2 regions of the Anaerotruncus sp. 80 genome follow, and region 1 is predicted to be linked to the other one. Evidence: riboswitches for the same ligand, from Rfam matches in the RefSeq annotation. Region 1 holds a riboswitch; the other holds the start of a gene.
What was found. A riboswitch is a leader RNA that binds a small molecule or an ion and turns the genes downstream of it on or off. The one in region 1 is predicted to bind cobalamin.
Positions count from the first base shown of each region.

Region 1 (7,907 bases):
GGGGTGATTTCTACAGCTTTGATGGAACCTGGGAAACTAGACGCAAAGGCAATCTGTCCAGGACCTCCCTGTGCAGTGTATCGATTCTGGAAAAGGGTTTCGCCGGAAAACATTCTGCCGAGGGCTTTTCCGATACCGCCGTTGCTCGTAGTTTCCATCTTCATGTTCTGGGTCATCCAGCTCATGGCGCCGCTTTCTGTGATTAAGGTTTCGCCTGCTTCCACGTCGCAGATGACAGCAGGAAGCGGTTCACCGACAATATTATATTTCATTGCTTCAATCTCCTTTCACAAACATGTTCGTAACTTTTATTTTAGCAGAGACGGAAAGTGCTGTAAAGGTGAAAAATTTGTTTTGAATTGGGATATAATTATGGTATACTAAGTCTATTGATAACAATATTTGGAGGAAACAACTATGACAGAACCTGTTTCAACGAATTTTATTCATAGCATTATTGATAAGGATTTGGAATCGCAGAAGAACGGCGACAAGGTATATACCCGTTTTCCACCGGAACCTAACGGCTACCTGCACATCGGGCATGCTAAGGCGATTTGCATCAATTTCGGAACCGCTGAGAAGTACGGCGGTATGTGCAACCTGCGCTATGACGATACCAATCCGGTCAAGGAAGATGTAGAATATGTCAGTGCAATCGAAGAGGATATTCACTGGCTAGGCTTTAAGTGGGATAAGCTCCTTTGGGCATCCAACTACTTTGACAAGATGTACGAGGCAGCGGTCGAGCTAATCAAAAAGGGCAAGGCTTATGTCTGCAGCCTGAATGCTGAGCAGATTAAGGAATACCGCGGCACTCTGAAAGAGCCGGGCAAGGAGAGTCCGTGCAGAAACCAGAGCGTGGAAGAAAACCTGCGTCTCTTTGAGGAGATGAAAGCGGGTAAGTTTGCAGACGGCGAGCGCGTGCTTCGCGCGAAGATTGATATGGCATCGCCTAATATCAATATGAGAGACCCTGTTATTTACAGAATCGCCCACAGCCCGCTGCATCACAACACGGGAGATAAATGGTGCATTTATCCAATGTACGATTTTGCGCATCCGATTGAGGATGCCATCGAGGGTATTACGCATTCCCTGTGTTCTTTGGAATTTGAGGATCATAGGCCACTTTACGAGTGGGTGCTGAAGGAGGTCGGCTGGTGGGAAAACCTGCCGCAGCAGATTGAATTTGCAAGACTGAACATTACCAATACCGTGATGAGCAAGCGCTACCTGCGCAGCTTTGTAGAGGATGGCGTGGTAGACGGCTGGGATGATCCGAGAATGCCGACTTTGGCAGGGATGCGCAGAAGAGGCTATACGCCGGAATCCATTCGCGATTTCTGCGAGAGAGTAGGCGTTGCAAAATCCAACAGCACAGTGGACATTTCCCTGCTGGAACATTGCATTCGTGAGGACCTAAAGACCAAAGTACAGAGCAGAAATGTGATTGAAAATCCGATTAAAGTCATAATCACCAATTATCCGGAAGATAAGACTGAGATGATTGAACTTGAAAATAACAAAGAAGTGCCGGAGATGGGTGTGCGTGAAATTCCGTTTTCCAGAGAACTTTATGTGGATGGTGCAGACTTTATGGAGGTGCCGGCAAAGAAGTATTTCAGACTGTTCCCGGGTAACGAAGTTCGCTTTAAGGGCGCATACTTCATCAAGTGTGAAGAGGTCGTCAAGAACGAAGACGGTTCCATCAAGGAACTGCGCTGTACCTATGATCCGGAAACAAGAAGCGGTAGCGGGTTTGAAGGTCGCAAGGTCAAGGGAACCATTCACTTTGTAGACGCGAAGACTGCAGTTAAGGTAAAGATTCGCAACTACAGTTACCTGATGGTGCCGGATGAAAATGGCGAGAATGTTCTCAATCCTGATTCTATTGAGGAAACCTGGGGCTACGCTGAGCCTTCTTTGGCGGGGGCGGCGCCGGGCGAGCGGTTCCAATTTTTCCGTCACGGCTATTATGTAGCAGACAGCAAACTGACGACAGATACTGAAAAAGTCTTCAATCGGATTGTCGATCTGAAGAGTTCCTGGAAGCCTGCAAAATAAGGAGAAACAGAAAATGAGCGGCAAGATGAAAAATATCGAAAAATCCAAAGTCCTGGCGCTGGCTGAAGAAATTGAGTATCAGCAGGGACAGGTAGTCAGTAAGACACTGATACAAAACGATGCGGTGAGCTTGACGCTCTTCGCCTTTGAGAAGGACGAGGAAATCAGCACCCATGAGTCCGGGGGCGACGCCATGGTAACGGTGCTTGACGGAACCGGACGGATTACCATAGATGGAGAAGTCTTTGTCGTGGAATGTGGGCAGACCATCGTGATGCCTGCAAAAACGCCCCATGCAGTATATGGGCAGGAACGCTTTAAAATGCTGCTGACTGTAGTATTTTAGAGTTTAGAGAAGGCTGAAACCCCTTTGCGCCTAAAACCCGCAAGGGGGTTTTCTATCGAGGTTAAAATGGTTTTTATTTACATTTATGGAAATAAAATCTTGCACTTGAAAGGGGATTGTGGTATCATGGTAGAAAAGGAGGTGTGATTATGGGAGCATTCTTAGATTTGGTAGAAGAAGAACTGAAAGGGCAGCGAAGACTGCTTTATCAAAGCGAGCGGGCGCGTGCACGTGCGCCGGAGGGCTATTTGAAAAGCAGACCGCGGAAGAATGGCGTGGCGTTTTACGCGTGCAGGAATGAAAATGGAAGAAGTTGTGCAGAAAATATCACAGATGATTTTAAACGAATAGAACGGCTTGCGAAGAAAAAACTGAATGAAGAAATATTTCGTACTACAGAGAAAAATATTGCAGCGCTGGAGGCACTGCAGAAAGCCTATAGAGAAAATCAATTAGCGGACCTAATTGGGAGATTTCCTCAAACTTATAGGGACGCATTTAAGTATGTAGGAATGAAGAGGGTAACAACAGAGGAAAACCAGCCAGTTCAGTTGAATTTTGATGAAAAATATCATATCCATGAAACCGCTTGTGGGCTATACGTTCGATCAAAATCGGAGGTGATTATTGTGAATACTCTTGTTAAATATGGAATTCCCTTTTTCTATGAAAGGAGATTTCCTTACAAAAATAACAGAGGTTATTATTTTGAACCGGACTTCACCATTGAACTTCCTGATGGAAGATTTATTATTTGGGAACATTTAGGACTTTTAAAGGACGAGGAATATAGCATTCGCACTGGTGAAAAGCTAATGCTGTATCAGAAGTATGGTTTTTTAATCGGGCGAAACCTGATTTTGACGCAGGATGATGAAAAGGGGAACTGCAGCAGTAAATATATCGATGAAATTGTAAGGACGCAACTGCTACCCTACTTCAGATAGAGTTTTGGTTTTTGCAGATTTGACACTTTTGGTAAAGCTTTGATATGGGTGTGTCATTTTTTAGAATCTGGTTTTTGGGGAAGTGACACAATGCAATGAATTAGCTGGAGATAGTGTCATAATTTTAAGGTTGAAGTGCATAGTTACCGGGAAAAACTCAGAAATGAGAGATTTTGGTTGTGGTATAAACTGAAGGAAATACATTTCATATAGGAGAAATCTCTCTATTCAATTGAAAAGTGACACAATGGTAATAGAATTAAAATAAAAGTGCCATTTTATCGATTACACGATTTTTAAAAATGACACTTTAAGTTAAGTTTTGAACGAAAGTGTCATTTCGCCTAAAACCACACCAAGGAATACACAAATCCCGCCATGATGATGACAAAGACACCGACATCCAGTGCACTTCCAAAGAATTTTTCGTGAGACCCACGGCGAGCCCAGAAGTAGAACAAGGCACCAGGCGCAAACATCAGGGCTGAGATGATGATATTGCTGATACCTGTGGCGTACAGCATCCAGAAGCCGTAGATGACGCCAAGTGTAGAAATGAACCAGTCTTTGAAACCGGCAGTCCTGTGTCCGGTGCGGCTGTCTTCAAAGCAGGTTTTCAGGCAGTACAGGGCAGAGAGCACGAATGGAATCATAATGGCGCTGGTTGCCAGGGTATACAGCGCCTGATAGGTAGAAGACTGGAAATAAATGATAATCAGCAGCACCTGGATGATGGCTGCGGTGAGAAGCAGCGCACCGCTGGGCGCATGGCGCTGGTTTTCCTTCCGGAGAAAAGCAGGAAAGCAGCCCTGCAGGGCTGGCGCATAGGCGCTGTCGGCGGTAACAATCGTATAAGAAAACATGGCACCGGCGATGGAAATAATTACACCGATGTTGATAAGGGTTGCACCGAAAGGTCCGACAACATAGGAAAGAAGTCCAGCCATAGCAGGGTCGCCCAGAGAGGCAAGTTCGCTTCTTGGCATAATACCCATGCTGAGAATAGAAATCAGTACATAGAGAATCAGCAGTGACAGGAAGGAAAGAGTAGTGGCTTTCCCAGAGACAGCAGTCGATTTTGCACGGGCGGAAATGACGACCGCTCCCTCAATTCCCGTAAAAATCCAAACTGTAGTGTAGGTGGTTTCCAGCACTTGTTTGCCCAGGGAATAGCCGGTATCCTCGCCCATAAAATTGTCCAGAAAAATATCCAGATCAAAAGCACCGAGAAAAATAACAAATAGAATAAATGCAAAAATGGGGATGATTTTGGCGATGACGATAATCGTGTTAATAGTAACCGCTTCCTGCACGCCGCCCATCACAAGAAAAGTGAAGCCCCAAATCACAATAGATGCGCAGACGATGGAAGCCAGATTGTTGCCGCCGGCAAACAGGGGCATGAACTGACCTAGCGCAGCGAAGAGCAGAGTCGCAAAAGACACTTGCGATAAAATCGCGCTAATCCAATAGCCCCAGGCGGAATTAAATCCGATGTAAGCGCCGAAACCCTCTTTTGCATAGGCGAAAATGCCGCTTTTTAGAGAGGGTCTTACGATACTGAGCCTGTTGAAGCACATGGCAAGGCTGTACATGCCGATACCGGCGATGGCCCAGCCAATAAGTACAGAAAGAGTGCCTGCGCCGTTTCTTGCCATATCGCTGAACATGTTGAAAACGCCGCTTGCCAGCGTTGTACCGATGGCAAAAAAAGTTAGTTTAAAAAGTCCAAGACCTTGTTTGTCCTGCATGATAAATTCCTCGCAATCAAATAAAGTTACTGATACTATGTGCAGAAGGCGAATCGCTTATACGTAGAAAGACGCAGAAACTTGTTTTGCGAGATGCAATTTTGTGGTAAGATACCAAGTGAGAAAGAGAGAAAAAACATGACTGATACATTAATCATAATTATAAAATGTCTTGCGGCGATTCTGGTCGGCGTTTTCGCAGGAAACGGCGCAGTATATTTCTTTAACAAAATGCCGGCGCAGTGGCTTTGCGACTATGACGAGGAGCCATCCGATGCACTGAAAGATCCATATACACAGCGCATCAAAAGTTACCCATGGAAGTTTATACTTACCATGCTGTTTGTCGTCATCGATATTAAATTGGTAATAGACGATTGGCAGTTTGCGGTGGCGGCAGTTTGCAGTCTTTGGCTGCTTTTGGAGATTGCCGTGGCTGATGCGAAGTACCGCATTGTACCGGATCAGCTGGTACTGCTTCTTGCGGTAACCGCCATGGGATTTATTGCCTTTCATGATGGATGGAAAGACTGTTTGTATGGAGGGCTTGCCGGATTTGGTATTATGGGTGCCACTGCACTACTTGGCAAGCTGGCGTATTGCAGGGATACTCTTGGAGGCGGAGATATCAAGCTTTTTGCGGCGCTGGGTTTGATTGCCGGCCTTCGGGGAATACTGCTGATATTTGTGATGACTATACTCTTTAGTGCTGGGCATCTAATCTGGCTTCTTGTGAGAAAGAAAATCCAACGCACTGATACTGTTGCGATGGCGCCGTATATTGCACTGGCCGCGGCAATCCATTTGATTTTTTTGTGGGATTACATGCCGGTACTGCTCCTATAAAAGAGCCTTGACAATCTTCTCTGATAAGGGTAGAATATATTACAATTGAATAAAATGTCAGAATAATTTCGTGTTCTTTCCAAGACTTAAGTGTTTGTACTTCGTCTTGAGAAAGCTAAGATGGAAGCAGGTGAGAGTCCTGCGCGGTCCCGCCACTGTGAGACGTGAGTTCTGCCTATAATGCCACTGGAGCCAATATGGCTTTTGGGAAGGAAGACAGAACGGTTTAGCGTTGAGCCAGGAGACATGCACGAGAGGACAACTTGTAGATGTCGGAGGAACATTTAGAAGTATTTTTTGTACAGGAATACGGACTGTGAGAAAGTGGAGAATGCTTTTTTACAGTCTTTTTATTTTGTATAGATCACCGGTAAGGTGTTTAGATAAATGATGAATTGAAGAAAGAGAGGAAAGGACATGAGAAGAAAAACAGGGAACCGTTTTCTGGTAGTGTTTCTAATCGTGACGATGCTGATCAGTATGGCGCCGGCAGGCGTTTTTGCTGCAGATATACCAGAAGCACAGACTGTATCAGAGATAACAGGATCGGGTACAGAAGCAGATCCTTATTTAATTTCTGACGGGCAGCAGTTGTCATCGCTGGGTGGAACCACACTGACCGGCTGTTATCGTCTTACGGCGGATATCGATATGGAGGGTATCGATATGCGGCCGATTAACGGCTTGAGAAGCGGAACCTTTGACGGAGGCGGATTTGCGATTAAAAATCTCAGCATTACGTCTTCGGGAAATACCGGACTGTTTGCAGAACTGGGAAGCGGCGCAGAGGTTACCGGAGTAATGCTGGAGAATTGCAGTATTACCAATGCAGTATCCAGCGGCTCCGGCTATGGCGTTGGCGCACTGGCAGGAAAAATAAGCGGCGCTGCGAGTATCAGTAATTGCGGTGTTTTAAATGGAACTATTGTGTGTACCACCAGTCAGGCGGTTAATATGGGCGGTTTAGTTGGCTATATCGGAGATAATTGCACCATAGAAAGCTCCTTTGCAAGGGCAGAACTGACAGCGGGCAGCTACGCATACAGTTCTTCCTATCTGGGCGGACTTGTGGGAAATATCAGCGGCTACTGCAGCTGGACTGTGGCAGATTGTTATGCGGATGTTTCCATCGACACAAAAAACGGGTCAGGCGCGGGACTTATTGGACAGATTGGTAATTCGTACAGCGCATATACTCGTACTATAAAAAATTCTTATGCAGCAGCGGACATGGTAGGAAAAGATGCGTATCTTTATGGATTTGCCTATGCTGGATCTTCTTCTTGTGCTGTAGATATTGAAAACTGTTACTATGACAGTACGAAGTATACAGGAGATCAAGCAACAAATCTGAGATCGGCAGTTATTGAGGGAAAATCTACAAAAGAAATGGAGAGTCTTGCAGGACAACTGGGCGGCAGCTTTCAGAATCAGACGGGAAGCTATCCGATTCTGAAATGGCAGGATCCCAATGCTACTTACAGTATCACTCTGCAGTTAGTGCCGGAAAATGCTAAACTCATCTTTGACGGTGAAGAACAGCAAGAAAACGAAGACGGCGTGTACACCTTCTCATCTCTTCCATCAGGAAGTTCTCATTCTTACTGTGTGTCTCAGAGAGATGACATTACAGATTACGGCGACAGGGAAGGCACTATCGTCATAGGCAAAAAAGACATCACTCAGAAGATTACGCTGGAACAAAATGTTTATGATATGTCCTTCAGTCTGGCTCCGGGGGAAGCAGACCTTCTGGTAAAGGATGCTGATGGAGAAGCTCTGACGCCAAAGGATGCACAGAAGCACATTTACGAAGTAGTAAACGGTACGTATACCTATGCAGTGAGCTCCTTTGGCTATGCTCCGAAGGAAGGCGAAGTCACAATTGACAGAGCTGCAAAAGAGACGGAAATTGCGTTAAAAGCAAACCCTATATACACAGTTACTTTT
Region 1 is NZ_QWES01000012.1:52,351-60,257, forward strand. It holds gene D1155_RS07355 (TIGR00266 family protein) at 1-272, opposite strand, end outside; gene D1155_RS07360 (glutamine--tRNA ligase/YqeY domain fusion protein) at 418-2,067, shown strand; gene D1155_RS07365 (cupin domain-containing protein) at 2,081-2,413, shown strand; gene D1155_RS07370 (hypothetical protein) at 2,563-3,360, shown strand; gene D1155_RS07375 (basic amino acid/polyamine antiporter) at 3,705-5,111, opposite strand; gene D1155_RS07380 (A24 family peptidase) at 5,250-5,957, shown strand; cobalamin riboswitch at 6,035-6,226, shown strand; gene D1155_RS07385 (GLUG motif-containing protein) at 6,375-7,907, shown strand, end outside.

Region 2 (7,907 bases), on a different contig from region 1:
ATAGACGAGAACGGCAATGTAACCCGTTATTTTGGTGAGAAAACCACAGACAGCGGTGTTATGATCAACAGACAGCTTTGTGAGACGCCGGCAGTCACAGCAATCAAGGAAGGAGACTGTTTGGAATTTTTCCGCTATGCTTCTGCTGAAAAGAAGGATATGTATACAGGGGTTTCCGCTAGCTATGCTACATCAGGAAATAATGGGATACATTGGAAGCCGGTGTATACACTGAGCAGGCTCAGAGACGTTCCTTTCGATATCCATTGCTGGGGATTCAATGTGGCGCAGTTTGGCGCAAAGGAAGAATCTCAGCGGATGCTTAACGGCGTGGGCATGGAAGGACTGCAGCTGGGGGTAATTGACTCTAATGGTGAAGTTGCGCCGGTTGGTGGAGCTGCGGCAAGTAGTAAAGCAGTAGTCAAAAATGTAACTTTAAATCAGACAGAGGATTCCTGCTGGCTAACGGCATATAATCCGAAAGCAGATATTATCATGCCATTCATAAACGTACAATTGCTGAATGCTCCTTCCTTGAAAGTCTTGGAACTTTATAGAAGTGAGGAAGATTTTAGCGAACGTAAAAATCCGCTTACAATGACTCCTGCATTGCAGGATGGCAAAAAAGACGGATATGAAGTGGACATACCGGATTATCTCGGCAATAAAGGCGTATATATCTATAGCAGCTTCTCTTCTGATCCGCAGGCGCCGACCAACGAATTTGCAGGCGAAGCGCTGAATAAAACTGTACGGGGAGAGTCTGGTATGATCTCCGGAAACCGCTCAAAGCTGTATCAAGGATGCTTTCATGTTCGTTATAAGGGAAGCATGGGGATCGTTGCGCAGTACAGTATAAAAGCAAATCTTAATGCTACCCTGAAAGAACTGGCGGTAGAAGGTATAATGGATAAAGCCTTCAATCAGGATGAAACGCAGTATCATACGTATATTGACAAGGATGCGGAAACGACTAAGATTAAAGCAACTGGGTACAATAAGTCATACATGATTAAAGCAAATGGAATAGAAGTTTCAAATGGAGAGGAAAGTGAAATTCCTGTAAAGTGGGATGAATCCGGCCGCATGAATGTAGAAATTACAGTTTCCTCTGACCGCTATGCAGAAACAATCTATCAGATTTGTTATGAAAAAGAGCCTGAAACGGATGTGCCTACCGTTGTAGAACAGCCAAAATCTGCGGATTACATCCAGGGAAATAAAGCGGCAGCGCTGACAGCGAAAGCCAGCGCAAGCGGAGCAGTGCGTTATCAGTGGTACAAGAACAGTATCAATTCTACAGAAGGTGCGACTGCTATTGAAGGAGCACAGGATAGGGAATATACACCATCTACAGAAGAAATCGGTACAACTTACTACTATTGTCAGTTTACCAATGAAAAAAATAAGGAAAATACTGCTATTTCCAATATCATAAAAATTGTAGTTAGTGCTGATCCGACACCAAAAGCGACATTGGAAAATTTTGGTAATGAGTTGGGAGATGATTACTCCTATGCTTTTCATAAAGGTTTTGTGTACGCACCGGGGGCTGAAGCGGAAAAAATTTCCGTTAAGCTTGAAAATCCGGTAGAGGGAGCAGTGTACAGTTATCAATGGTATAGAAATTTCGCCACAGCCGGTGCAGAGTCGAAAACAGGCGGCAGCTTCGGACCGAAAGACGTGACGGAAATTCAGCCGTTTACGGATGCGAAATATGCAGATGATTTAGGTAGTTACTGGTCCTGTGAAATCACATGCACCTTTAAGGGAAAAAAATACGAATCTTATGCGACAACCGGAGAGAAGAATGCGGCAGGAAAAGATATAACGGGTGTTTACGTCTTTATCAAGGTAGACTCTGCGGCAAAACCAGTGTTTACTAAGCAGCCGAAGGGTAACGAATCTTTGAGAGTCGGAGATGCTGCTTCAAAAGGGAGAGTCAGTGTATCCGTAAAGAAAGATGACTATGGAAAATTAACCTATCAGTGGTATGTGAATACAGAGAATAAAAATGAAGGCGGCACACCGATAGAAGGAGCCACTAAGAGTTGGTACAATGCGCCTACGGACAAAGACGGCACTTTCTATTATTACTGTGTCGCAGCGAATCTGCTGCAGGGGCATGTTTCTGAAACAGCTTCAGACGTTGCGAAATTCGTTGTGAAAGATATGCAGAAGGTTGTTGATGAGAAATTTGAGGAGGCAGGCATCAAAGGCGCAGGCACTAAAGAAGATCCTTATCAGATTGAAAGTGCGGCGCAGATGAAGGCTGTACAGGAACTTGTCAATATCGGATACGCATTTAAAGATAAGTATCTGTCACTGGAAAAGGATATTACCCTGCCTGCTGACTGGAAACCAATGGGTGTAACCAAGGATGGAAAAAATGACATCCAGAATGGCGTAAATCTGTATCCGTTCAGCGGTAAGCTGGATGGCAAGAATCATCAGATCACAGTACCGGAAGGCGGTCTGCCACTTCTCGGCTATGTTCAGGAAGCAGAAGTCAGCAATCTGAAGATTTACGGAAGCAGAATTGAGGGCTATGGCCTTGTAAATAACTTCGAGGGCGTTGGCTTATCGGGAAGTGCCATCGTAATCGATAACGTTACTTTGGTGGAAGGAACCAAGACATTGAAGTCCGGTCTCCTTGGTGCAAACATTACGACCAACGGCTTTGCGGGATGCACAGCTGGATTTGTAGCGACCATTAAAAATTGTATCATTGAGAAAGATGTTGTCATCGGATATGCCGAAGATCAGTCTAACATAGGAGCCTTTGCAGGTAGATTACAGGGGACCGTTGAAAACTGTGTCAACCATGGAACCGTCAAGGGTAAAAACTATGTCGGCGGTATCGTCGGCTCAAGAGATAATGCCATGGGCGCGTGCGTAGTAAAGAACTGTACCTTCGACGGCACTGTGATTGCTTCCGGCAATCAGGCTGGCGGTATTATCGGGGGTGGATATGTAAATGAAACAGCACCAAACGGCAAAAGAATCTATGTGGAAGGAAACGTTTCTTCCGGAACCGTTACAGGTAAGAACTATGTCGGCGGTATCATGGGCGCAGACTATTATGTAAATCAGAACTGGGAAACCGGAACCTTTAAATTGAACAAATTTACCGGAACGGTTTCCGCAACGGAAGAAAATGCTTATGTCGGCGGTGTAATCGGCTATCTGACAAGCCTGAATAAATACGACAACATTGCCGGAAATTACTATGCTGGTGATTGCGGCGCGGAAAAGGGCATCGGTTTTGTTCAGTACGTAGATACCAGTTGCAAGACACATGAGACAGAAAGCGGTGCGACTTACGTCGATACATCTGTCGAGAAACCGAACATTTCCGGATTTACAAAGCCTAATCACAATAGAACTGATGACCCGCTGGGCGCAGATGCTGTAAGATTGACTTATTCTGATGACCAGAAGGAGCCGATTGTAATTGATTTAAAGATTTCCGGCGAATACAAAACTGAGTATTTTGTTGGTGAAACATTCTCCTTTAACGGCATGACAATTACTGCTACATATCACACCGGTGAAACAAAGGAACTGAAGCCAAGTGACGTCAAAGTAGAAAACTTCAATTCATCAAGAAGAGGCAGCCAGGAAGTGAAACTGGTATACGAGGGTGTCAGCGCAGTGATTAACGTAACTGTGATGAATCCTGCAGGCAGCGATATTACTGTCAGCGTGAAAATTCTGGGCGATACACTCCACGGAGAGGCGGGAGATACACACACCCTGTCTCAGAATAACCTGTCAGTATGGCTGGATACAAAGACAATCAGTGTGAGCAATAATGCAACTGTCTGGGATGCACTTCAGAAAGCAGTAGAGGGAACAGATATCAGCTTTACCATTCCGAGCGGCAATTATATTTCCGCTGTAACAAAGGGCAGCCTGACTCTTGCAGAAATGGATAACGGCAGGAATTCAGGCTGGATGTATACCATAAACGGAAAACATCCGGAATTCGGAGTAAGCGAACAGTATCTGGAGAACGGAAATGTAATAGTTTTACATTACACAGATGATTATACTAGGGAAGAGGATGCTTCTAAATGGGAACCGCCGGTTGTGGATCCGGAAAATCCAGGAGATACAGACATTGACGATCCGGACACACCGCTGGATCCGGGGACTGAAGCTGTCAAAGGCCTCGTCTCCAAGATAAAGCTGACCGCACGTTCAGCAAGAACCTCTAAGAAAAACGTAAAAGTTACTGTAAAAGCAGATAAAGCAACGACAGAGGCAATCAAAGAACTGAAAGAAATGGGATACACTGTAAAATACACCTATTTCCGTTCCACAAAGAAAGCGTCAGGATACAAGAGCATACTGACAAAGAGCGCAAAGACCTATACCAACACTATTGGTAAGAAGGGACAGATGTACTATTACAAAGCGCAGCTGAGAGTCTATGATAAGGACGGCAAACTGGTTGCGAAGACTGCGCTGAAGCAGTGTAAATATGCGAACAGAATCTGGAAGAAGTAATTTCGGTCTTTCTGTATGAGAAAAGAGCTATCACTTTAACATTATGGTAGTCTAAACTATCGTATGGGCAGCAGACTGAAAAATCAAGAGCACTTCAAGCTGAAATGGCAGCCTAGAGTGCTCTTTTTCTGTTCGTTAATCCTTTTCCTGGAAAGAAGTTCTTTTGCAGTCTTTGCAAAGATATCTGTCTGCACGGTAGACAATGACGCCGCTTGTGTTTCTAAGAGCAGGATGATTGATTATCTTTACTTTATGACCGTGTTCAATCATCAAGCCGCCGCAGAAAGGGCAATCTTTGGGTTTTCGTACGAGCGTAATTTCATAGTGAATGGTATCATGGTCAGTTTTTATAAAACAGTTTGCAATGCCAGAGGTAGTGACATTTAGTAGAGTTATGATAAAATCGATTTTATATACCTGTGATGAATTTGCCATACGGCAGCCTCAATGGAGAAACGTGTTGTCAGGTCCGTTTTGAGAAAATACTTTGTAAAAATGGTAACCTGATTTGGAGGGAACGTTTTATACTGTACAAAGTTTTCCGCTTGTGCTATACTATAGATGAATTATTTGAAACAACTGAATGAAACCATTTCATGTTCTGACGAGTTGTCAGCTAAGAGGGAAGCAGGTGTGAGTCCTGCGCGGTTGCCGTCGCTGTATGGAAGGAGTGCTGCTAAGAAACCACTGGCGTTTTGTAGTAAAACGTTGGGAAGGATAGTAGTGTGATGATTTCTGAGCCAGAAGACCTGCATGGAATATTGAAGAGGCTGACGGTTATTGGCCAAGCAAATAAAACCTACAGAAAAACGGGCTGTAACACTTTTGTGTTACAGCTTTTTTCGATTTTGTGATATGGAGGAAGGTAAGTTGATTGCTGAAAGAGAAACAACGCAATATAAGCAGTACTTGCTGACGGTGCTTTGCAGACAGCCTGATAAAAAATATCATATGGGAAATCGAGATTCTTCTGTCTGGCAGCATTATGCGCTGGGCAGTAAAGACGGAAAAATGCTTTACGAAAGTTTCAGTGAGGAGGAATTACTGCAGTTTCTGCGTGATATTGCAAGAGAACTGAATCATACACCCTCGCAGAAGGAAGTGTTCTGGGTTATGCGCGAATATATTAAGCGCAGATTCGGCAAGTGGCCTTATGCACTCAGATTAGCGGGGCTTTCTACAGCAGCAGGAAAGGGCGGCGCATCTATGGAAGCACAGGATGCTGCAGAGGCACATAAGAATGCGCTTCTGCAGCAGGTACGAGAGAAGGCGATTCAGCTTGGTAGATTTCCGCATCCGGGAGATATGCCGCAGGTCTGCGCTGATTTGAAGAAACATTACAAGCTTTGGGCCGAGGTACTAAAGGCAGCTGGCGTCACCCCACAATTGCTCAACGAAAAGTGCGTATATAAAATTGAAGATTTAGAGCCGGAATATCTTGCTATGCTGGAAGAGGTAAAAGCATGTGCATATAAGCTGGGCAGAAGTCCTGCTCATGGAGACGTGGAGCCGTCATTAAAGAAAGCGCTGATCACACGCTGCGGTTCCTGGCGGAATGCCTTATTTCAAATCGGTCTTCGACCTGTTGCAGCGAAGAACCCTTTTCAAAACATCTATATTGATTACAGAAAATCTGAGAACCGTCACAGCCATACGGCGGGAACTCAGGGATGTCTTTACAAAGTATTGAACTTGCATGACGAGGATAAAGCGATGTTTGCGGAGCTGAGCGCTTTATACCGGGAAATCGGAAGACCGCCGCTGTCAAGGGAACTGCCGAAAGAAATACGCAGCAGATTGCACAAAGTCTGCGGGTCCTGGGTCAATGCGCTGTATCAGATTGACATCAAGCCGGAAGAATACTATAAAATCTTAAAGGAGGCGAAGGCCCATGGAGAATAAAGGGCTCGGTGAAACCGCAGAATTCTGCTCTTATCACCCCCTGGTCAACATCACATATTTTGCATTGGTGATAGGTATTACCATGTTCTCCATTTCACCGTACTTTTTGGCGGTGACCCTGGTGTTCTCCTGGAGCTACGCCTTTGTGCTGAAAGGTTTCAAAAGCCTGAAACTGAACCTTTCGGTGTCTCTGGCAATGCTTCTTATCATGGTGATTATCAATATGTTTTTTAACAATAACGGGGAAACGGTGCTGTTTTACATCAACACCAACCGGATTACGGCGGAATCCATCGCTTATGGCTTTGCTTCTGCGATTATGCTCATCGCCGTTGTGGTGTGGTTTTCCTGTTTCAATGTGATTATTACAGCGGATAAACTGATTTATCTTTTCGGCAAAGTCGCGCCTGTGCTGGGGCTGACTCTGTCCATGATTTTCAGGTTCATTCCTCTGCTCAAAAACCGCTTTGCGGAAATTACCCTGGGGCAGAAGTGCATGAAACGCAGTCACGCTGAGGGAAATTTAATCAGACGCGCCAGACAGCTTTTGAAAGAGGTATCCATTTTGATTGCATGGTCCTTAGAGGCCTCTATCGAAAGTGCAGACTCCATGGAAGCCAGAGGATACGGGCTGAAAGGAAGAACCAGTTTTCATCTCTTCAAATTTTCCAGAAGAGATATCGCCATGCTGATACTGATGGCGGTGACGGCAGCGCCTGTGCTGATCGGCGCTTATCTGGGCGTTACCAATATGTACTTTTATCCGAAACTGGTATTTCCGCAGCTGGATTTGACAACAGCACTTGTTTTACTTAGTTATGTAATTTTAGCGGCGTCACCAATGATTATCGACATCATAGGAGAATATAAATGGAAACAATTAGACTTGAACATGTGACTTTTTCCTATCCCCTTGCGGAAGGCAATGCCCTGAATGATGTGAGCTTTACCATACAGCCCAGCGAATTTATTGTGCTGTGCGGAAAGTCGGGGTGCGGAAAGAGTACGCTTTTGAAACAATTGAAGAAAAATTTGATTCCTTACGGCAATCTGGAAGGAAAAGTACTGTACTGCGGAGAGCCTGTAGCGGACCTTGAAGACCGTCGCAGCGTGACAGAAATCGGTTTTGTGCAGCAGAATCCGGACAATCAGATTGTCACCGACAAGGTTTGGCATGAGCTGGCTTTCGGCCTTGAAAGTCTGGGTATGGACAATGCGTCCATTAAACGCCGGGTTGCGGAAATGGCAAGTTATTTTGATATTCAGGGCTGGTTCCGCAAGAATGTCAGTGAGCTTTCCGGCGGACAGAAGCAGCTGCTCAATCTGGCGTCTATCATGGCGATGCAGCCGAAACTTTTGATTTTGGATGAACCGACTTCCCAGCTGGATCCCATTGCTGCTTCGGAATTTTTATCTACGATTTATAAAATCAACAGAGACCTTGGTACGACCATCATCATATCAGAACATCGTCTTGAGGAAATCTTTCCTAT
Region 2 is NZ_QWES01000014.1:19,303-27,209, reverse strand. It holds gene D1155_RS08350 (bacterial Ig-like domain-containing protein) at 1-4,512, shown strand, start outside; gene D1155_RS08345 (hypothetical protein) at 4,648-4,947, opposite strand; cobalamin riboswitch at 5,092-5,284, shown strand; gene D1155_RS08340 (hypothetical protein) at 5,368-6,414, shown strand; gene D1155_RS08335 (energy-coupling factor transporter transmembrane component T) at 6,404-7,312, shown strand; gene D1155_RS08330 (ABC transporter ATP-binding protein) at 7,285-7,907, shown strand, end outside.
Region 2: linked by a shared signal. The riboswitch ahead of D1155_RS08340 (hypothetical protein) and the one ahead of D1155_RS07385 (GLUG motif-containing protein) in region 1 are both predicted to bind cobalamin.